DNA from 3 places in the Gluconobacter sp. P5H9_a genome. Region 3 is predicted to be linked to each of the others. Evidence: riboswitches for the same ligand, from Rfam matches in the RefSeq annotation. Region 3 holds a riboswitch; each other region holds the start of a gene.

Region 1 (7,771 bases), on a different contig from region 3:
GCGTCCGCACGGGACGTGTCGCCATGCCAAAGGACGGGATCGGCCCCTAGCAGAGCTGCCGCCGCTGCAAGCCCACCCTCATGAGCAGCAAAATCCGGACTTTCGAGAATATCCGTCTCTGCATGGTCCTGCACATGCAGGATTGCATCTGCCCGTGCCAGATTTTGGGCCAATGCTGCGCTGCTACGTGTCCCGTCACGACCGCCACCATACATCCAGTCATTGTCGTCCAGATAGGAGTGACCGAGCTCAGATTGGTCTTCCCAGTTACTCCGCGTGAGAGCGTCTTCAATGCCTGTCCCGTACGTACCGGGCGCTGCACCGAAAATCCGCGCTCCAGCAATTTTTCGAGCATCACCTTCCAGATTTCTCACACGGGCAGACAACGGGTTCCATTCCTCGCCTTCCTCCAAACAGGAAACAGCTTCAACCACCTGATCGAAAAGAGAAATCTGTGCCGGAAAGGCGTCCCGGAACAATCCTGAAATCCGAAGTGTCACATCGACACGTGGACGATCGAGAACAGCCAGCGGTGTAATTTCAAATCCTGATACCCGACCACTCGACGCATCCCACGTAGGTTGAACTCCCATCAGGATCAGAGCCAGCGCCAGATCCTCTCCTCCCGTGCGCAGGGTGGAGGAACCCCATAGATCTATAACGATGCTTTGAAGCGGCTCGCCCTCGTTCTGCAAATGACACAGCAGAATCTGCTTTGCCTGCGTTCGGGCCAGCTCCACAGCAGAAGCCGTGGGAACAGCTCTCGGATCAAGCGTGAAAAGATTGCGGCCAGTCGGCAGAACGTCTACTCGCCCACGTGTCGGAGCACCAGACGGACCGGGTTGAATGAACTGTCCCTCCAGCCCGGCCAGAAGTGCCTTCATTTCCGCATCTGCGCTGGCTTCGATCAGAGTAGCAACCGTTTGCTGCGGCACCTGTGCGACAGAAGACACCATTTCGGCTAATTTTTCGGCATGTGGTGCTACTTGACCGAAAACATGCAGACCATCACGGATCTGAAGGTCCTTCACATCACATAGATAAGCATCCAGCCGCGCCAGAGCCTCTGCTTCGTCACCTTCCCCCGCTTTGACGCCACTTTCGCTCAAAAGCCCCATGCGCGTGGCTCGGTCCAGAATATCACGCTTCAGAATGGCGCCACGACGCCTGTCCAGACCATCAGCCTCTGCAAACTCATCGATCAGTTGTTCCAGCTCTGCCATGTCCGGATCAAGTCCGGCCTTCATAACAGGCGGTGTCATATGTCCGATGGTGACTGCGCCGAGACGACGTTTCGCCGAAGCTGCTTCTCCCGGATTGTTGACGATAAAGGGATACAGAACCGGCAAAGCGCCGCGAAGAACGGCGGGAGCGCACTGATTGGAAAGCGCTACAGCTTTGCCGGGCAGCCATTCGAGTGTGCCATGCGTTCCAAGATGAACCATGGCATCTGTCTGGCAGACATGACGTAGCCAGAGGTGGAACGCGATATAGGCATGGCGTGGGGGTGTATCAGGGTCGTGGTACTGGGCTTTACGGTCCTGCGCGCTGCCACGATCGGGCTGGACAGCGACTAGGATGTTACCAAGCACAACGAATTTAAGACAAAATGAACCGTCCTGAACGGCGGGGTCTTCCGCAGAGGTGCCCCAACTCTGGGTCACAGCGTCCCGGAAGGGAGCGGGCAAGCGCGCAAAGAGTTCGTTATAATCGTTCAGAGACAAGCAGGGCTGCGGCAGGTCTTCACACAAAGCCTCCACCAACGCCATACTGGCGGGACTTTTCGCAGCTCCACAGTCATACCCTGCCTGTTTCAAGGCCTTCAAGATGGATTCAAGGCTGGCAAAAGTATCTAACCCGACGGCGTGTGCAGTCTGTCCATCCGCACCGGGATAATCAGAAAGGACGATCGCAAGACGCTTCTCGCGCGGGAGCGTTTTTTTAAGCCTTGCCCATGCGAGAGCCTGCTCTGCGGCAGCGGCAATACCCTGTTGAAAGGGCATATGCCTTGCCGCATCCCCCGGAACTGTTTCGGATTTGAAGGAGATCGGAGACGAAGAAATCCGCCCATCAAGTTCTGGTAAAACGACCTGCATGGCGAGGTCGGACTGCGACAGGCCGCGTCCGCTCTCAGCCCATGCCGAGGCTGTCACACTAGGCTGCAAAATTTGAAGAACCGGAACAGCAGCAATATCAAGAGGAGATGCCCCCTCTTTCCCTCGCGCAGCAAAGAAAGTCGCGTTCAGAATAATGTCTGGCTGGGTTTCAATCAGGTGGCTTTGAATCCACTCGGCAACATCCGGGTTCTTCAGCGATGCGACATATAGAACATCTGTCGCGACCCCGGACTTTTCCAGTTCATCGGCAAGACCGTCAATCGCTGCTGTATCGGCAGCCAGAAGGTGAGCGCGGTAGAAAACGATTGTGCTTCTTAAAGGAAAATCCGCAGTCGTCTGGCGATAAATTCCAGCTGGGGGAAGCGCTGCGGGTTGTCCTGAAACGTCATCTCCATGTCCGGCAAGATGAGCCATGAGCAAAAGGGCACGACGCGCATTCTCAGGACCACCTTCCCTCAAAAACCCCGTGAGTCTGGAATGGTTTTCTGCTTCGACGCTTGACCACTCTTTAAGCCGTGCATCCTGGCGGGCATCTCCGGGCAACAGAGCCAGTGGAATGCTGTTCCTGCTACAAAAATTCCGGATTTCTTCCGCCCCATAGCGCCAGTAATCCACGCCACCCAGAAGCCGTGCGATGACGCAGCGAGAAGATGCTATGGTCTGCTCAACGTATAAATCGACCGACATGGGGTGTCTGAGGCGAGCAAGACTGACCAGCCGTAACGAAAAACCTGCACCGGTCGGGGTCTGCTCATTCAGACGGGAATAGGCCCTCTCAAGCGCCAGAAGATCGCTATCCGAAAAGGACAGAAACACGACGTCAGCAGGCGCATGACCGAGATCCTCGGCCACGTCCTGATCGTCTATTCCGTGTCGTTCCCGGACAAGCAGATGCATCAGGTCAGTCCGCCAGCAGTGCGGCTTCGATGGCTGCGCGGTCTAGGCCTGTCTGGCCAATTACGACGAGGCGCCCGTCCCGGCCTGCATCTGCGAGAGGCACATCAAATTCATGACGGAAACGGGTCCCGACCCCCTGCACGGCCAATCGCATTTTCTTACCCTGCACGGCTGCAAAGCCTTTCATACGAAGGATATCGAATTGCCCCGCAACCTCGCTCAGGCGTTTGAGTAACGCTTCAGCACTTTTCTGCTCCGGAAGGACCACGACGAAACTCTCGAAGTCATCATGCTCGTGATCATCTGCGCCATCATGATTGGACGGGCGCGCTTGAAGATCGTCTTCGGCACCGGCACCAATCCCCAGCAGAACAGCGGGGTCCAGGCGTCCCTCTACTGCGCGCAGCGTAATAACTTTCCGCGGCACAGCCTCTGTAATGCCCTTTTCAACCGCATCAATCCCGACTTCGTCCAAAAGATCAGTCTTGTTCAGAACAATCAGATCCGCCGCATTCAACTGATCTTCATAGACTTCAGCCAACGGATTATCATGATCCAGAGAAGGGTCGGCAGCCTGCTGTGCAGCAACAGCTTCCGGATCGTCCGCAAAGCGACCCGCGGCAACAGCGGGTGCATCCACCAGCGTAATCACACCATCAACGGTCATGCGGGTACGAATCCCGGGCCAGCTGAATGCCTTGAGAAGAGGCTTGGGCAGCGCAAGGCCAGATGTCTCGATCACGATGTGCTCTGGCGGATCAGGACGATCGATCAGAGCCTCCATGGTCGGAATGAAGTCGTCTGCAACCGTGCAGCAGAGGCATCCGTTGGTGAGCTCGACGATATCCTCGTCAGCACATCCTTCGATCCCGCAGGACCGTAGAATTTCACCGTCAATCCCAAGTGAACCGAACTCGTTCACGACGATTGCAATACGGCGCCCATCAGCCTGTGCGAGAAGATTTCGCAGAAGGGTTGTTTTCCCTGCACCCAGAAAACCCGTGATGATCGTAACCGGAATCTTGCGACCTGAGCCTGAAACAGTCTGGGACATCATGAAAGTTCCTGTGAAGCAGACAATGAAGATGGAAGTCGGGCGATAACCATATCAGAAAGCGATGCAGGTCGCTTTGACGGCATCACTGTTCCGGTTTTCGATGCTCGGTAAAGCTGAAGGTAAGCCAGCAGGTCAGACAGCTTTTCCGGACCAAGTTCACCTAGAACAAAAGTCCATTTTTCCGGCATGGAAAGCGTGGCAATACAGCCTCGGCTACAGGCTGCCATACATTCAACGGGCTGGACGCTGAAATCGCCTTCAGCAGCCTGGTCAAGCAAGGCATCGTAGAGCTGCCGCCCCTGAACAGGGTCATTCCCAACCGGTAGACCGCGACGACACGTCACACAGACGTGGAAAACTGGCGAAACGGATGACTGGCCCGCTTCAGCATAAGGCAGGGTATCTGCCATAGATTCGTCTCTCTTGCAGCCACAACGGCATAACAAAAGGCGCGATGAAAGGCCTTCGCAGTCGCGAAAGTGACACGCACATGATGGCGCGCCCTCACGGTCCGGGCACCCCGCCGGATCATGACACTTGGCTCAGATGGCAGGTCTCCTGACTCACGGCTGAGGCGCCATTAGCACCTCCTCTCCCACCGGGCCTTCCCAGATCGAAATCCAGTGGCTGCCTTTCCTGAAAGAAAGACTGGCAGGACAGAAAACCGTCCACAGTTGCGGGGGCAGTGCCGGGTTTGACCTATTTCTAAGGCCGCACCAGCTTCCCTTTTCATCCTCTTCTCAGAGGAACCATCAAACCCTCTCCTATCTCTGGGATGAAAGCGTGTCAAAGTCCGGGAAATGGGCTCATTTCATTTTCAAAGACAAACCCGCCGCCACGAACAGCACTTCTCCGGCGACTGCGGCGATCTTCTGATGAAGAAGACCCGCTTCATCGCGGAAACGCCGCGCCAGGGCATTGTCCGGGACAATTCCGAGCCCTACCTCGTTGCCCACAAGAACGGTCCGGCCTTTCCGTGTTTGCAACGCCTCGAGAAGATCTTTCGTCGCCGTGTGAATATTACGATCTTCCAGAATGAGATTTGTCAGCCATAAAGTCAGGCAATCAACCAGGACCGGCGCGCGCTGCTCGGCCTGTAAAACACCTGCGATATCAAATGGCTCTTCAACTGTACGCCAGCCTTTGTTCCCACGGGTGGTACGGTGCAAATCTATCCTGGCCTGCATTTCCTCATCAAAAGCCTGACCGGTCGCGAGGTAGATCCAAGGCGCCGGAAGGTCAGTGATAAGGGCCTCAGCGATCCGGCTTTTTCCTGACCTGGCGCCCCCGAGGACCAGTGACACATCCGGTAGTCCTGTTTGCATGATGGTCTGTGCCACAATGTCTCCTGCGCCTTCTTCTTGCATGGTCCCTGATAACAGCACAAAAGACCTCTCATGCCACCGCACATCATGCCCTCGCCCTGTCAGCCTCCTTTCGCCAGCATGGCAGAACTTCGCACTGCCTGCCTGACACTTCCAGAGCCCGACCCGAAAGTCGCCGCCTTGATAGCGGAGCGAGACACAACTCTGACCAAACCTCCCGGCAGCCTCGGGCGGTTGGAAGAGCTGTCCATTTGGCTCGGTGAATGGCAAGGCCATCAGAAACCAACGTTAGAACACGTTCAGATAACGATTTTTGCAGGCAATCATGGTGTGGTCCGTCGGGGGGTATCTCCGTGGCCTTCGGATGTTACGGCCCAGATGGGGTCGAATTTCCAGCGTGGCGGCGCAGCAATCAATCAGCTTGCCCGGAATGCAGGTGCGGACCTTGCTGTTGTGCCCGTCCGAAATCTAAAGGCCACAGCAGATTTCACAGAGTTCCCAGCTATGAGCAACGAGGAATTCCTTGATGCGGTCTCGGTCGGATACACCGCCGTATCCCCCGCGCTGGATCTGTTTTGCCCAGGCGAAATGGGTATTGGCAACACAACCCCCTCCGCCGCACTTTGCGCAGCACTTCTGGGGGGCACAGGCGCGGACTGGGCAGGACGCGGAACAGGTCTCGATCAGGCGGGCGTTAACCTCAAGGCTTCTGTTATTGATGAGGCTCTGTGTGCACACGCGGCGTCACTTAACGACCCCTTGGATGCCGCACGTTGTCTGGGTGGTTACGAACTAGCCGCCATACTCGGAAGTGTTCTGGCCGCCAGACACCATCGTATCCCGGTTCTGCTTGACGGCTTCGTCTGTACCGCAGCCGTGCTGCCATTGATCAAACTGACCGCCTCAGCACTCGACCACACACAGCTCTCGCATTGTTCCGCTGAGGCTGGTCACCGCAAGCTGGCAGATGCCCTCAGGCTGAAACCAATACTGGACCTGGGCTTGCGCCTTGGAGAGGGATCTGGGTCTGCCGTTGCCATTCCCATCCTCAGAGCGGCATTGGCCTGCCACAACGGTATGGCGACGTTCGCAGAGGCTGCCGTTTCCCAATCAGAAGTCTCCATTCAATGAGGCTTTGGCGCACCATTCGAGAAGACATCGCCTGTGGTGCGGGCCTGCTGACCCGCCTTCCCTTGGGATGGCTGCGCGTTAGCGGAGAAGGCTGGTCTCTGGCGCGGTCTGTCTGGTGCTGGCCCCTGGTCGGGGCGCTTGTCGGTATTCTCAGCGCATCAATGTTCTTGCTGCTGAGCGCCTTGAGTGTTCCCCCTCTGGTAGCGTCGGCCTGGAGCGTCGGCCTACAAGTTCTCTTAACCGGAGGCCTGCACGAAGACGGACTGGCGGATATGGCGGACGGCTGTGGTGGAGGCCATACTCCTGAAAAGCGCCTGACCATCATGCGCGATAGTCGTATCGGCAGCTATGGTGCGCTGGCTCTGGGCATCAGCTTGATCGTCCGCGTTGAGGCATTAGCAGCGCTGCCTACTGCAATGGTCATGCCGGCAATGGCTGTCACGGGAGCGCTCTCCCGCGCAGTACTCCCTCTTCTGACGTTCCTCACAAAGCCTGCTCGTGACAATGGGCTGGCACAGCAGCTCTCCAGCCTGACAAGGGATCAGCTGCTAGGCGCGTTATTTTCCGGCTTTTGCGTGACGGTGATTTTCCTTCCCGCACAACTGGGCCTCCAAACTCTTCTTGCCGCACTGTGCACGATGCTTGGAGTTCGCGCCGTCGCCCGAAAACTACTCGGCGGATATACAGGAGACGTGCTGGGAGCAACGGCCAGTTTTGCCGAGTGCGTTCTCCTGACAGTGCTGGCCTCAGCATGGAAAAGTTGACACTTTCTCACGAAACGCTACATCCTCTCTCCTAGCGGAAGCAGGGAGAAGCCGGCGCAAATCCGGTGCGGTCGCGCCACTGTAATGCTCGTGAAATCACGTTGCGAAGCCAGACCTCCTTTATCAATTTTCCACCGCAGAACGCGCTTTTCCAGCGGAGCCTATTATGAGCCAGAGCCTTTCCCCGTCCCACCTGCCCGCCAGCATCACCGCACCGGTTGCGCTACCGATCCGCACGCTCCTTCCATGGGCTGCCTTTACGGTCGTGCTCAGCCTTCTGCTGCTTTATTTTGTTGGTGCAGAACAAGGCGCGACGTCTCTGATTTCAGGGCATGCGGTTCATGAATTTGTTCATGATGGGCGCCATCTTCTCGGCTTCCCCTGCCACTAAACGCAGCATAGTTTCATGACAGGTCGTCTTTTGAGCCGCGGCATGATTGCCGGGATTGCTGCCGCATTGCTTGCGTTCGTGTTTGCACG
Region 2 (7,771 bases), on a different contig from region 3:
GTCCACTCCAGTGGCAACGAGAACTCGGGTACGGCGAATATCGTACAGAGACAGTGTAGAGGACAGACGCCCTTTCCAGAAAGACCCCTTGGCGCCGATTTCTCCTTGTCTGGACTGACTCAGGCGTGAAAACTGGCCTTTATTAACCAGGAAGATATTGGAGCCCGGCGGATCTTCAGCCGTTGTGTACACGCCGTAAAGGCTGATGTTGTCTGTCAGATCATAAACAGGGCCAATCCTGAAGTTGGCAGGATTGTAATTCCCCTTGAAGCTTGTCGCAGGATTGAACGCACCGGACTGACGATAATTCTGACGGTCCAGTTTCAGCCAGTCGTAACGAAATCCACCCACCACACGCAGATCGTCCCGCACGGTCAGGACGTCTTCCATGAAGATGCCTGCGTCCACCATGGTTGTGGGAGATTTTGTATATGGATACTCACCAGCAAAACTCCCCCCGGCCGTGCTTTCGGGGCTACTCAGAGAAACGCTGTCTGCATATGTCGCGTCTGGAAAACCACGGTTCCGGATGAGCCGCACATAATACGCGTCTCCACCGACGACCAGACGGTTCTTCATTCCGAAAACATGAAAATCAAACTGACCATCCAGCGTGTCACCCACCTGATGCTGGTTCATATAAACATAGAACCGATCCCGGCCGACCCGACCGGGTGCGATGGCGTTTCCGGCTGCGTCCGTCTGCCCGGCTGAACCGATATAGCTGTAGGACTCAGCGTTATTCCAGTTACGCTTGGCGTAAAGGACATAGGTCTTATTGTGGAACGTCATGTTCTCCGTTGGCTGCCACGTCAGATAGAGCGTCGGGGTCACATTGACCGAGCCAGCTTTTGCATCCTTGGCATTGTAATACCGCCAGAGCGATGATCGGCTTACGCCTAATCCCTTGGAAGACGACAGCAGGCCGCCCACACCATCATGGACCTGAGCCAGCGGGACCAAAGGGGTTCCATAATACGTCGACAAGCGATCTGTCAGATAGTCGACGCCAAAGCGGGCTGTGAATTTCTTCGAAGGGTGCCAGAGCAACGTTGTCGTGAAATCGTTGCTGTGTGGATCTGCGCCAGCAACGTATCCATCAGACGAGGTACGACTGAAATCACTTCGAATGGCCAGCGTGTCAGTAATGGGAACCGAACCGCCCACGCCAGCATTCCACGTATTGAAACTGCCATAAGATACCAGAGCATTAGCATGCGGCCCATCAAACGCAGGGTCACGCGTTCGCATATCCACAGTGCCGCCAACAGCGCCCTGCCCGTACAGAACAGACGACGGCCCCTTGAGAACCTGAACGCTCTCAAGATTAAAGCTGTTGAGCGGACGGTTCACCATCGTGGTCGGGCCGTAATAAATTCCGTCCCTCAGGATCAAAACCTGATTTCCGCTGAAGCCACGCATCATCATCTGCGCCGGACTTCCTGGAGATCCACCGGAAGAAACACCCGGTGCACTGTCTGCGGCGTCTTCAGCGTGCACATAACCGCGCTGCTCCATCACGCTGCGCTGAATCATATTGATCGTCGCAGGATTATGTTGAACCGCCAGCCCGAGCCTGCCCCCGATAACAGCACTATCCTTCAGCGGCTGCGCCCGACCGTGCGCCGTAATGTGTTCTTCTTTCGCTTTGGCAGCCGCCTTCCTGACGTCTTCTGTCTGGGCGAACGCAGGCTGAAAAACGGTCAATGCCGCAACGGGCAACACACCGACAAAACTGATTTTCCTCATGGATAACGCAAACTTCACTCAACAATGCGTCACTACGATGAGCAGGATGAACCATCCTGCTGCGTCCGGTGCACCCCGCCCTTTCGCTTCGTCCATGACCATTTTCGATGGCAGGTCTCCTGGCTTGCGGATCATCGGCAGATCGCGAGCCTTCCCAAGGCTAACGCCCCAGTGGCCGGGTTCCCGGAACCCATCGTGATCAGCCTCACCGCTCACAGTTGCGGGGGCAGCCGCAGCATTTCACTGCGTTCCCTTTTCATCCCCTTCCGGGGAACCATCATTGAGCAGGGGCATAACCGAAACTCCCATATAGTCAAACACGTATGTTATAACATATCAATAACTGAAGTTATCAATTTGAACAATGGAGGCCCCTCAATCCTTGGAAGAGAAACCAAAACATGCCTAATCTCATGCTTCCCCACTCTGGACAGAAAGTGTCGCAGGATGAAGCTCTGTCGTTTTGGTCCCTTGGATCAGGAAACACCTGGACTCATTGATGACACTGGCATGCTGCGAAGCCTCAAAGGGATTCTGCCTGATATTACGGCTGCCCACCTGTCTCCAGAGCAGCTAAACGCCTTACGGGCCATTGATCCGAACACTCTCCCTGTCGTTTCAGAAGCACCACGCTACGGTATTCCGTTCTCAGGTGCCGGAAAGTACATCTGCATTGGCCTGAACTATCGGGATCATGCCGAGGAAGCAGGCCTTCCCCTCCCCTCAGAGCCAATCGTATTCATGAAAGCCATCTCTGCCCTGACGGGTCCGAGCGATGGTATCCTGATCCCTAAACAAGCCACCAAAGTGGACTGGGAAGTCGAGCTCGCAGTCATTATTGGCACGAAAGCGGCCTACGTCTCCCCGGAGAAGGCTTTGGAGCATGTGGCGGGATATTGTGTCGCCAATGATGTCTCTGAACGCTCATTTCAGATGCAGACAAGCCAGTGGGACAAAGGCAAGGGCTGCGACACATTCGGACCCTTGGGACCATGGCTTGTGACTGCTGACAAAATTGTCGATCCGCAAGCACTCTCCATGCGGTTAGATGTCAACGGACAACGTCGACAGACGGGACATACCTCCAACATGGTCTTTGACGTCCGCAGCATCATTTCACATGTCAGCCACTACATGACACTAATGCCAGGCGATATCATTGCAACAGGTACACCTGCGGGCGTCGGCGTGGGCATCAAGCCTCACCCAGTCTATCTCGAACCGGGGGATGTCTTGGAAGTGGAAATCGAAGGGCTTGGCATTCAAAGGCAGACGGTGAGGTCAACTCACGCCTGAACGGATAGAAAGACTTTCACACAGCACGATTCTTGAAAAAACATCCGCTTTCGTAATTCTTTTTTTGTAGAAAATACTTGCCCGCTCAAGGTGGCAGGAAAGCTGCGCTGAATGTAACAACTGCGAATTTGAGTGAATTAAAGATTGAAGTTTTTGAGAATGAATATCATTTGTAACTTTAAGAAAGACGGGAACTCGGTTGAAATTCCCGTGAAAATTCATTCCAGCGGAGGCAGTTAGCCCGTTCCATGAGACTTCCAGCGTCGAACGTTCCTCAACGTACAAATTTTGGTCCAATGCTTTTTACGGCGCTCCTCCTCTCAGGCACATGCAATGGTGCCTTCGCTGCTGCAGTTGATGAGGGTTCGCCAGATACACGCAAGAAATCATCTTTAGCGACGAGTAACGCAGAGGAACGTTCCGCTTCGAAACAGTCTCACAATGTGCAGCGCAAACACGTTGCGCAGGAAGATAATACGCCTGGTAGCATTGAACAGCTTCTTGTACAGGGACATCGACGCAATGCGTCCACAGACGGCACCGGAACCTATACGGTTTCCGCGGTCTCCACGACCAAGATGCTTCTCAAACCGATGGATATTCCGCAATCCATCTCTGTTCTCAGCAGTCAACAGATGAAGGACCAGAATCTCAATACGATTGATGCAGCTCTCAAACAGGTCGCTGGTGTCAACGTTAACATGTACGGTGATGGAACAGGTGGCTATACAGCCCGTGGCTTTTCGCTTCAGGCTCAGTATGACGGCGTTCCTTCCATGAGCGGTCTGACGTTCAGTCAGCAATACGATTTGTCCATCTACGATCGGATTGAGGTCCTTCGGGGACCGGATGGAATGCTGCAAGGTTCCAGCACACCAGGCGGGAGTGTCAATTTCGTTCATAAGCGCCCGACAGAGCAGTTCCAGGGGAATGCTTCATTCTCTGCCGGCTCGTGGAACAACTATCACGCCACTTTTGATATTGGCGGCCCCGTCGTGAATTCGAAAATCGTCTCGGCCCGACTGGTCGTCGCAGGAACAGACCGTAATCAGTTCTATAGCAACGCCTATGATCGGCGATGGACGATCTATGGGGTTACGGATGTGCACCTGACGCGTCACGACACACTGACAGTCTCTGTAACGTCTCAAAGCAACGATACCACCCGCTACATGGGCCTTCCCAGAGCCAGCAATGGTGCAGATCTTGATTTACCCACCAGCACCTTCATAGGCGCGAACTGGGGTAAATCCGAAGTGCCCATGACAGAAGTCGAGGCACAACTCGAACATCTTTTTTCTCATGGTTGGCGCGGGCGCTTCAACTACCGTCATCGGATCGCGGCCACGACGCTGCAATACGCTTATCTCAACGCTTATAATGCCGGTGCAAAGAGCGGAAATTTCGTCGCGGCCAACACACGTTATGATGAGACCAATGACGGTCTGGACGCCTACGTCACTGGGCCTCTTCATCTTTTTGGACAGAAACACGTCCTGATGATGGGAGCAAACTATGACCGTTACCTCTATGAAGGCGGCGGCGCCAGTGCAAACTCTCGCACCTATACGGCCCTGGCTGGAATCCCGATCAGTGCCAACAATGCCATCCCGTCCCTTGCCCTCCCTACAATCACCAATCGCTATTGGGAGCCGTCCACACAATGGGGCGTTTATGGTCAGGCGCAGATCAAACCGATCTCAAGCTTTGCTCTCCTGATCGGTGGACGCGTTAGCGGGTACGTCAGCAAGACACGTCGAATCTCGCCCTATGTGGGCAGAACCAACACAGATATCGACCAGCAAGGCATTTTGACGCCCTATATTGGCGCGGTCTGGCACTTGCGACCCAACATCTCAATGTATGCCAGTTACGTCTCCACCTTCTCGCCCCAGTCAGTCTTTGACACAACGGGACGTCTTGCGCCTGTTCGTGGCAATCAGCTTGAAGGTGGCATCAAGGGAGAGTTCTTCCACGGGCACCTCGGCATGACACTGTCTGGCTACAAGATCATCCAGAAAAATGAGGCTATATATAACGGCACAATCGGCGCCATCTGTGGCCCTGGTGGCATAGATGACTGCTATGTCGCCACAGGTAAGACGCGCAGTCAGGGCGCGGAAGCAGAATTGATCGGTCGCCCCCTGGAGGGCTGGGACATTAATGCCAGCTATACCTACAACGATAACAGGATCGTCAATAACGGTAGCGCGACACAGTCTGGCCTGACCTATGCTGGCAACTCACCCAAACATCTATGGAAACTCTGGACACATTACCGTTTCGAACCCTATCGCGGTGCGCAGAAAAACGTCTGGAGTATTGGCGGCGGCCTCAATGCGCAGACCAGTACCTTCGGGACAAACCGCACCGTAACGCAGGGTGGATATATCATCGGATCCATTCAGGCGGGATACCAGTGGAACAAGTATCTTTCCCTCTCCGCGACGCTCAATAATATTGCCAACAAGCGCTATTATCAGCGCTTGGGCAATCTCTACTACTACAACTATTATGGAGAGCCGCGGAACTTCATGTTCACACTCAGGTCGAATTTCTGAGGGATATTTCAGGCGGCTTCATAAGCTCTCTGCAAATGGGCGGGGCTCCATAGGTAAGGATCTACCGCGTTCAGAGCTTGTGGGGCCGTTTTTTCGGTATGTGTATCCGGTCCGGTCGTTCCAGGATCGGTCTGTCTAGACCACAATAATATCATGATAAGTCCGGCAACCACGACAATGATTGTCAAAAAAACCCAGCGTCTCTCCATGATCTTTACTCCCGGCAGCAATCAGCCATATTCGTCGGCCGCCTCTGAGAATCATAAGCCAGAGCATGACCAAGGGTTTCCGCTACACACAAGGAAATAACCTCACTCGCACCAGAACGGGGCATCTTTCGAAAAATTCTTCCATCGTTTGGGGAGTTTCTTAAGGATCTTCTTCCGATCCTGATGTGCAGCCTGGATGATCGCGTCCCCTGCCTCGGATAGATCCGGCCTTTCACTGATCGCCTGGTTCACCAGGGCCTCTGCTGTTGCGGCATCATTGAAACGACCGAACAGTTCCTGCAAATCCTTGCAATGGCTCATGTAGGTTTCGAGGTGGCGGCCCTTATAAAGGGGAAGAACAGTCTCGATACTGTATCGCAGCCCTTTCAATGCCTTGCGGACGTTATGAAGCTGCCGGTCTGATAGTTTCCCGATATGACGCCCCCGATGCTGGACCTTGCGCGCCATTCTATCCAGCAAAACAGGCGCATGATCTTCCAAAAGTGCTCCGGTAAGTTTTGGCCCAAAGACAGTTGCGGGATCTTCCGTACTCTGCGCCAAAGAAAGCAGTGCAGAAGTTATGCGAGGATCAGTCAAATTCTGCCGCATCTGCCCTAAAGCGTTTGATCGTCTTTCTTCTGCAAATTGGCTAAACTCGGCCCGAGCCTTTTCGGTCAGGTGGTTAGGTACAATCTCGGTCAGGAAAACATCCCAATCTCTGACATTCCCGAGAGATCGTCCAATTTTCTGCAACACCCTCGCTTCATTCTCAAACGCGCCTTTTGAAAACAGAGGGCGAAAGGCTTTCAGGATTGTCCGTAGCCGCCGAAGAGCCACTCGCATCTGGTGAACGCCCGCGACGCTTCCCTGCTCGGCTGATGGCTGAAGAGTCAGAAAAGCCGCCAGAAGCCCTCGGACAGACTGGCTCCAGCCCTCCCCAACAGTTACATCACCTGTAAAGACAGGAGCTTTAACCATCGCACCATCGGGATAGAGGCCTGTTGCCAGCCGGACGCCCCTCATAGGAACGGTCTCCCCCGTCAGCCAAATGGGCAGATCATTCAGGGTCTGCGCCATGCCGTAGAGACTGCGCACATCCCCTCTGACCAGCCTCAGATCCAGCGTACAAACAGCTTCCGCCAATTCTCCAGCCTGCACCGATCCGCGAGATAGAGTAATCCTGATGGTGTGATCATCAGACGCCTGCTCCCCCTGTAACTGCCAGAAATCCGATCGGTATATTGGGAGCAATGCACCTGAAAGATCCAGGTTCGCAGCCGGAGTGGCTTCAAGCAGCGTTGTCTCGGGACGTAATCCCTTCCTGGACCAGACCCATCGTTCTGAAGACTTCATATTCGGTAAGCCAGACCATGCTACAGGCTCCAGCCCCTGAACCGAAAAACGGCCTTCCCGCCCTGTGCACAGCGCCCAATCATGGCGAGACAGCAGACCCGATGCCGTGTCATGGAACGTCCAGACCCGATGGCGAGGCCTGACACTTTTCAACGATGGAGCAATAATCGGGTGATGTCGAATGAGAGGCCATGCTTCTGGCAGAAAGCGAAATGTCAAACGTTGCGGCAAAAGGCTTCGGATCATTGTTCTTTCCCCTCCAGCATGACCACTCATGAAGCGTAAGCCCTCATGCCCTAACGTTGCCAGAGGATAAAAGGAGCTTCCAGTGGAACGCTGAGAATGTCTGCTGCTGGAATGATCCGTAGCGTACACTCTGCCGCAGGCGCAGGGAGCTCTGTCTCAAGAGTATAGGCAATCCAACCATCCTGAAGATGTTCTGCCTGTGTCAGGGACTTGATGCGTGGATGACCATTCTGCGGATTGGCGTAGAACTGAACACTGAACAAAGCAGGGTCGAGCATACCGGGATGAATGAATGCATGAGCTTTCTGTTCTCCCCCACTCTCGGGAATGACAACCTCACCGATCCTGAGACTACTC
Region 3 (7,771 bases):
GCTTGATCTGCTCGCTTCTCTTGATTTTCCGGCGTCCGTCCGTCCGCATTTCGAGCGTCTGGTTGCCTCCGTTGCCGCTATTCGCGAGCGCGCACCGTCCTTGCGTTTGACGGTAGATCCCGTGGATTTCCGGGGATGGCAGTATCATACCGGACTATGCATCACGGTCTTTTCCACCACCTCGCGTGAAGAGCTGGGTCGTGGTGGACGGTATATTGCGGGTCAGGAGCCAGCCTGTGGTTTGACGTTGCGTCCGCAGGCGCTGTTGCGTGCGGCTCCTGTGCCGCCGTCCCGTCCGCGGTGCTATGTGCCCGTTCGGCTGGAGGATGAGGCCATGGCAGCCCTCCATGCTCAAGGTTTTGCGACGGTTTCTGCACTTGAAGTAGATGCAGAGCCTGATGCCGAAGCGCGCCATCTGCGTTGCACCCATGTCTGGCGGAATGGCGCAGCGCACGCGCTCTGACCCCCAGTTTTTTCTAATTTCTGCTCTGCATACCAAGTCGAGGAAGCCAGCTCATGTCCAACGTCACCGTGATCGGAACCCAGTGGGGGGACGAGGGTAAAGGCAAGATCGTGGACTGGCTTGCCAGCCGCGCTGATATCGTTGTCCGTTTCCAGGGTGGTCACAACGCCGGTCATACGCTGGTTGTCGGCGATCAGGTCTACAAGCTGTCGCTGCTGCCATCGGGTCTCGTGCGTGGCCAGATTGGCGTGATCGGCAATGGCGTCGTCATCGATCCGAAGGCGCTGATGTCCGAGATTGACCGCGTGACGGCGCAGGGCCTGAAGGTCACGCCGGAAACGCTTTGGATTGCTGAGAATGCCCCGCTGATCCTGCCGGTACATGGTGCGCTGGATCGTGCGCGTGAAGCTGCTCGTGGGGATCGCAAGATCGGCACGACTGGCCGCGGTATCGGCCCGGCTTACGAAGACAAGGTTGCCCGTCGCGCCATTCGCGTCTGTGATCTGGCCGAGCCCGAGACGCTGGACTGGAAGCTGGACGAAGTGCTTCTGCATCACAACACGCTGCTGGCGGGTCTGGGTGCTGCGACCTTCACGAAGGAAGAACTCAAGGACTTCCTGACGGAATTCACACCGCGTCTGATGTCTTTCGCATGCCCGGTCTGGGACCGTCTGGACGAAGCGCGCCGTGCTGGCCGTCGTATCCTGTTTGAAGGCGCGCAGGCGGTCATGCTGGACGTCGATCACGGCACCTATCCGTTCGTGACAAGCTCCAACACGGTTGCTGCCGTTGCTGCATCTGGCAGTGGTGTCAGCCCGGCTTCCATCGGCTTCGTGCTCGGTATTGCCAAGGCCTACACAACCCGCGTCGGCGAAGGTCCGTTCCCGAGCGAACTGTTCGATGATGTTGGCCGGACGATCGGTGAGCGTGGTCATGAGTTCGGTACGGTCACTGGCCGTCCGCGTCGTTGTGGCTGGTTCGATGCTGTCATGCTGCGCCGTGCAGCCCGCGTTGGTGGCGTCACGGGTATTGCTCTGACGAAGCTGGACGTGCTGGACGGTCTGGAAGAAATTTCGATCTGCGTTGGCTATGAGTTGGACGGCAAGAAGATCGATACCTTCCCATCCGCTCCGGGTGCACAGGCTCGCGTAAAGCCGATTTATGAGACGATGCCGGGCTGGCAGGAAACCACAGCGGGCGCCCGTTCGTGGGGTGAGCTGCCGGCACAGGCCATCAAGTATGTTCGTCGCATTGAAGAGCTGATTGAAGCTCCGGTTACGCTGCTGTCCACCAGCCCGGAGCGTGATGACACGATCCTGATGCGTGACCCGTTCGAAGACTGAGTTTTTCCTGAACGGGAATCAGCCGGTCCGTTAACGAAGCCTCAATTCCTGTTTGGCACATAATGTCAGACAGGAATTTGATGGAACGGACATGGATTACACTCAGGGAGCTGACAGCCCCGAACTGCTGATCGCAGACCGTTATCTGGTGAACACGCGCCAGAAACAACCTGATCTCAGCGGCTGTCCTGCCTGGGTGGCTCAGGACGTTACGGCCACAGGTTCAACCTGGCTGGCTCTGGCACCGTCCATGCCGTCCCCCCATTTTTCTGATCTTATGTTTTTCCGACATGAGAGTGTCATTGGGCTGCATGCCCATGAATATCATGAAGGTTCGCTTTGGGTGCTATGTCCGCACCCTCCCGGACCGTCCTTGAAAGACAATCTTGGCGTCTGGTCTGAAAGCCAGATCATTGATGGGGTTATACGCCCTATTGCCGATGCTCTTGAGAAGCTCTCATCTATGGGGCTGACCTGTCGTGGAATTCGTCCGGATAATCTGTTTGTTGGACAGGGGCTTCATCAGGTGGTGGTTGGCCCGCTTGGGGTTGCCTGCAATGCAGAAGCGCAGCCTGTCCTGTTTGAACCGTTGTCTTCGGCAGTTTGTCATCCAACGGCCCGTGGGGCAGGGACGATTGCCTGCGACATCTTCTCATTGGGTGTACTGGTTCTCTCCCTTTGCATCGGGGAACTGCCCCTGAGGGACCTGTCAGATAAAGAAATTCTACAGCGACGTTTTGAAGTGGGCTCTGCCGAGGCCTACATGCAGGGACATAACGTTCCCGCGGGCCTGGTCTCCCTTCTGGAGGCCATGCTGTCTGACAGGCCCGAGAACCGACCTTCTCCCAATGACCTTATAACCATTGCGCCGAGCAAGCTGTTTTCGATCCGGTCTGATATTCCCGCGCGCTCGCCTCTGGTCATTGGGGGGGCGGAGGTCAGAACGCCACGGGCACTGGCATGGTATGCCGGGAAATACCCCAATGAATTCCTGTCTCTGCTTCAACGAAAGATCGTCAGTCAGTGGTTACACCGCGAACTGGAACTGTCAGTTATGTCGAGCTTGATCGAACAGGCTGGGATTGCGTTTTTGCCATCCAGCGGAAACAAAGCCGTAGACCCGACGACGATGGTCGTGACGCGGGCTATTGCCATTCTGGACCCTGCAGCTCCAATGTTCTGGGCTGGCCACTGGTTCTGGCCATCCGCCATTCCTCATATGTTGGCGTGTGCCGAAGCCAGACGGTTCCCGCCTGAAGAGCAACGCAATATCCGTGGGATAGCCGGCTTCCTGATGACGAGTCCGGAAGTGTTTGATGTTCCTTCGCTGCCCGCATTGCAGGCAAAGCAGATCAATGATCTCGCGACTGATTCCCGCCGAACAGGTGCAAAGGGGATGGAGCAGATCCGTCGTGTGCCTTACGACGTGAATGTCTATCAGCCCTGCCTGTCGTCTCGTTGTTTGAAAGAACGGATCTCGTTGTCAGCGGGTCTGTTGCAATGGCTGAATAGGCACGTTTCGGAACAGGAGCTTTCTGCCGACGACCTGGGGCGTTCAGGCTTTCTGGACGATCAGATGCGGACTTTTATGGAAAGTCATTGCGCGCGCCAGGGGATCATCCCACTTGCGCAGTCCCAGAAAGCGGGTCTTCCGTCCTGGCTTTCAGATCTGACGTTGATGGCTGCGGCCCAGCGACGTTTCGACAAGACACCCCTCAGTGCTGTGGCAAAGCGGGCGCTTTCGCTGCTTGAAATCGAGCTCAAGCAGTGGCGGAGCAGAACGACCAGAATAAAGCGTCGTGCCCGGTTATTTCAGCTGGCGGAAGCAGGAAATCTTACGAAATTTCTTGATAACGTCACGGACCCTGCGGGTTTGAAGCATGATCGCAAACTGGCTCGACAGGCTGAAGCAGAGATTGCCCATCTTGAGAAAATTCTCGAGGAGGAGCCCGCCCGCAAAGCTGTCCATGAAAAACAGGCCCGTAATGCTGGAGAGTTCTTTTCACTCTTGATCGGGATTGCTGTCGCCATGGCCAGCATCTGGCTGGAGTTTTGTGAATGACGCGCCAGTCAGGGCGTTTGCGCGTGCCAGAGGCCAGTTTCAAATGGTGGCACGGCCTCCTCCTTGGCCTGCTTCTGGCCTATGTGCCGGGCAGTCTGCTTGTGGGTGGTGTCCTGCTGCTGCCTCTGATCGTGCTTCGATTAATCGATCCGGATGCTGATCGGCAGCGGATCATGATCGTTCTGTTTTATTTGGGGGCTGTCATGGTTCATCCCCTGAGGGAAGCATGGTTGTCGCATGGGGATTGGGATGCCTGTACCCAGCAAATTATGCAGCCAATGCTTCTTGTCATGGACTGGATGGCCGTTGGTGTGGCGTGGCTTGTCGCGGAAGCGTCTGCCATTGGTGCCAGGCTTTGGTATGCGGATTACGTTCGCAGGGAGCGCAGGAGCATCGAAAAGAAGATCGACGCCCTGCGAGAGGAATGGCTGACTTCAGACAGTGAGAGGCAGGCCTGAAGAGGCCTGTTTCTTCAATTTTCCGGAGTTTCTTCTTCTGAGGGGCTCTCGACAAGCCGGGAGGCAAGATCTCCCGTAGCGCCACCCACAAGACCGCGCGCATAATCCTGAGCTGAGAACGGGCGCAGGTCCTCGGCCTGTTCGCCGACACCGACCATGTGCACGGGCAGTTTGAACTGTTCTGCAAGTGCGACCACAATTCCACCGCGGGCAGAACCGTCCAGTTTGGTCACGATCAGGCCTGTGACGTTCACCAGCTCACGGAACACCCGTACCTGCTCAATGGCGTTCTGACCGGTCGTTGCATCCAGCACCAGCAATACGGAATGCGGGGCGGTTGGGTCGAATTTCTGCATGACGCGGATGATCTTGGCCAGCTCTTCCATGAGCGCGCCCTTATTATGCAGGCGGCCGGCGGTATCGATGAAGAGGAGGTCTTTGCCCTCTTCGGTCGCGCGTTTGATACCGTCATAGGCGAGGCCAGCAGCATCAGCTCCGTGTTTTCCCGCGATAACGGGCACATCTGAGCGTTGCCCCCACACCTGAAGCTGTTCGACCGCCGCAGCACGGAAGGTATCTCCCGCCACGAGCATGACGGATTTGCCTTCCTCGCTGTAATGGCGGGCCATTTTGCCGATGGTCGTGGTTTTGCCAACACCGTTGACGCCGACCACGAGGACGACATGGGGCTTCTTCTTCGGATCAGGCTCAAACGGGATCGCAACCGGCTCCAGAACCCGCGCAATTTCTTCGGCGAGGGCATCGCGGATTTCGTCACTGGTGACGTCCTTGCCAAAGCGGGAGCTGCGAAAGCTCTCGATAACGCGCTCTGCCACGACAGGACCCAGGTCTGCCGCGATCAGTTCGTCTTCGAGTTCTTCGAGAGCAGCATCGTCCAGCTTGCGATGCGTGAACACAGCTCCGAGCCGTGAGCTCGAGCGTGAAAGACCCTGTTTGAGTCGTGAGAAAAATCCAGCCATGCACGGGAGTTCGGACAGGTCAGGCCTAACGTCAAGTCTGTAGCGTCGATTTCCTGAGGGCAAACGTGCCTTTGGAGGAGTGTTTCAGACATTGACAGTACGGAAGCGTTTCAGTTTTTGTGTTTCGGTATGGTTCTTCACCCTCGGTTTTGTGGCGTGAAGCTAAGAGGGAAGTCCGGTGTAAGGCCGGCGCTGCCCCCGCAACTGTAAATGGCGAGCCGTCACCCAACTGATGTCACTGGAGTGCCTATGCCTCTGGGAAGACAGGGTGGCTGCGAAGACCCGTGAGCCAGGAGACCTGCCATGCAATTTCAACCACCGGCGGGGTGCCCGGGGCGGCTGTTTGTGGGGTTCCGGAGTCCTCTGTGACAGCCGGATTGCGAACGTGTCTGCCCTGTTCCTGTCATACCGAGCAGGGCTCATATGACTGTACTGTTACCGGAAGAGCGCTTCAGGCGAAGTGCTGTTCCTTTTCAAAAGCGTCGTTGCAATTGGCGACGATCGACTATTTCTGTGTCCGTTGTGATGAGCAGCTTGCTCATGGGGCCTACACTGGCAGTTGCTGCGGAAGGGGCGTCTGATACGGATAAAGTCGAAGCATCCGGACATCTGGAAAAGAAAACCACTTCTGCGGCGCAAAACCATCCGGTGGAGCGGATCAGTGTCATGGCCTCCCGCCGTAATCTTCTGGGACGAGCGGACACGGCGAGTGAAGGATCTTTGACCGCACGTGAAATCCAGCAGCGGCCTGCGTATCGCGTGGGGCAAATTCTGGAGGCTGTTCCCGGACTGGTGGTGACGTCTCATTCCGGGGAGGGAAAGGCCAATCAATTCCTGCTGCGGGGCTTTAATCTGGATCATGGCACGGACTTGGCAACATTTGTTGATGACATGCCGGTCAATGGCGTCAGTAACGCGCATGGTCAGGGCTACACGGATCTGAATTTCCTGATACCCGAAACACTCTCAGGCATTGATTATACCAAAGGGCCATTTCACGCAGATATCGGGGATTTTGGTGTGGCCGGTTCCGATCACATGAAGCTGGCAGATCACATCGCCCGTCAAATTAGCCTGAGTGCCGGAACGCTAGGGGATTATCGGGCTTACATTGGCGGTACGGCACGATTTGCTAATGGCGATCGTTGGGTTAATGCCTTCAATATTTCTCATTCAGACGGCCCTTGGAAATATCCGGACAATGCCCGGAGCATCCGTGCATTGACGCATTACACCCACGGAACCGCCACCAAAGGCTTTGACCTGACGGGGATGTTTTATCGTGGTCAGTGGAGGGCCACAAACGATCAACCGGTGGCGGCCTACAAGGAAGGGCTTATCAGCCGCTATGGCTCTCTGGACCCGACCGATGGCGGCTTTTCGGAGCGCTACAGTTTGTCAGCGCACTATCATCTTGCTGGCGATGACTGGAAATGGGTTACGAGTGCTTTTGCCATTCATGACCGGCTGACGCTCTGGAACAACTTCACGCATTACCTGGATGACCCAGTAAACGGAGATCAGCAGCAGCAGGACGAGACACGAACTACGCTTGGCGGAAGCAGTGTCTATTTCCGACAGGACCATGTGGGCCGTATCCGGACTGACACTCAGGTTGGCGTTCAGGGACGTTACGACTTTCTGTATGTGGATCGTCGCCATACCCACCAGCGTGTCACGCTGCCGGAGTGCCCATCCAGTCTGGAGAGCACGGTGCCTGACCTGTGTAACGGGGATAACATCGATCTTGGAGCTGTCGGTCTTTTTGTCCAGAACACGACGCACTGGTTACCCTGGCTTCGAATGGTTGTTGGTTTACGTGAAGACTATCAGGGTGGTACAGACGAAAATCTTGTCGACGGTAGCCTGACCAGAAAGCATCAGTGGCTGTTTCAGCCCAAGGGAAGTCTGGTATTTGGCCCCTGGAAGAAAACCGAACTCTATCTGAGTGGCGGAAGAGGCTTCCACTCCAACGATTTCCGCTCAGTGTCTGGTTCTTATGCGTCAGACGAATTTGCCAAAGGGTCGGTTAAAGTTCCTCTTATGACGTCGGCTGTCAGCGGTGAAATCGGTGTACGGACTACGCCTCTCCGTCATCTGAATGTGCAGGCGGCTGCCTTCATCATCGATTTTGCGTCGGAGCTGAGTTACGACGGCGACGCTGGTGTCACCTCTCCTGGCCCTGCCAGTCGTCGGGAGGGAATTGAGTTTTCCGCACAGTATAATCCGGTTACCTGGCTTGAACTGAATACGGATCTGTCCTTTGCGAAAGCACGTTATCAGGCGTCAGATCTGGCCAGCTATGGAATTGATGGTCGGTACGTGACGAATGCCCCAAATTTCGTCTGGTCATTCGGCATCCTTGCAGATCGAGGCCCCTGGTATGGCGGTTTGCAGGTACGCTGGCTTGGGGGATATCCGCTGGTGGAGGATAACAGCCTGCGTTCCAAGGGATATCAGGAACT

The links. Region 3 has a riboswitch for cobalamin ahead of KP708_RS12275 (TonB-dependent receptor). Riboswitches for the same ligand answer to the same signal wherever they lie in the genome.
Region 1: it holds a riboswitch for cobalamin, as region 3 does, so the genes downstream of both, KP708_RS02455 (DUF1636 domain-containing protein) here and KP708_RS12275 (TonB-dependent receptor) in region 3, are expected to answer to the same signal.
Region 2: it holds a riboswitch for cobalamin, as region 3 does, so the genes downstream of both, KP708_RS02570 (TonB-dependent siderophore receptor) here and KP708_RS12275 (TonB-dependent receptor) in region 3, are expected to answer to the same signal.

What each region holds. Positions count from the first base shown of each region.
Region 1 covers NZ_JACRVW010000002.1:93,178-100,948, reverse strand. Annotated here, with positions in the region: gene cobN (cobaltochelatase subunit CobN) at 1-3,014, opposite strand, end outside; gene cobW (cobalamin biosynthesis protein CobW) at 3,019-4,071, opposite strand; gene KP708_RS02455 (DUF1636 domain-containing protein) at 4,068-4,481, opposite strand; cobalamin riboswitch at 4,602-4,840, opposite strand; gene cobU (bifunctional adenosylcobinamide kinase/adenosylcobinamide-phosphate guanylyltransferase) at 4,878-5,438, opposite strand; gene cobT (nicotinate-nucleotide--dimethylbenzimidazole phosphoribosyltransferase) at 5,484-6,527, shown strand; gene cobS (adenosylcobinamide-GDP ribazoletransferase) at 6,524-7,291, shown strand; gene KP708_RS02435 (CbtB domain-containing protein) at 7,458-7,682, shown strand; gene KP708_RS02430 (CbtA family protein) at 7,698-7,771, shown strand, end outside.
Region 2 covers NZ_JACRVW010000002.1:118,814-126,584, reverse strand. Annotated here, with positions in the region: gene KP708_RS02570 (TonB-dependent siderophore receptor) at 1-1,749, opposite strand, end outside; cobalamin riboswitch at 1,841-2,043, opposite strand; gene KP708_RS02565 (fumarylacetoacetate hydrolase family protein) at 2,197-3,045, shown strand; gene KP708_RS02560 (TonB-dependent siderophore receptor) at 3,489-5,606, shown strand; gene KP708_RS02555 (CHAD domain-containing protein) at 5,918-7,414, opposite strand; gene glgP (alpha-glucan family phosphorylase) at 7,465-7,771, opposite strand, start outside.
Region 3 covers NZ_JACRVW010000014.1:46,672-54,442, forward strand. Annotated here, with positions in the region: gene KP708_RS12250 (ATP phosphoribosyltransferase regulatory subunit) at 1-463, shown strand, start outside; gene KP708_RS12255 (adenylosuccinate synthase) at 517-1,806, shown strand; gene KP708_RS12260 (protein kinase domain-containing protein) at 1,898-3,868, shown strand; gene KP708_RS12265 (hypothetical protein) at 3,865-4,326, shown strand; gene ftsY (signal recognition particle-docking protein FtsY) at 4,341-5,306, opposite strand; cobalamin riboswitch at 5,420-5,627, shown strand; gene KP708_RS12275 (TonB-dependent receptor) at 5,847-7,771, shown strand, end outside.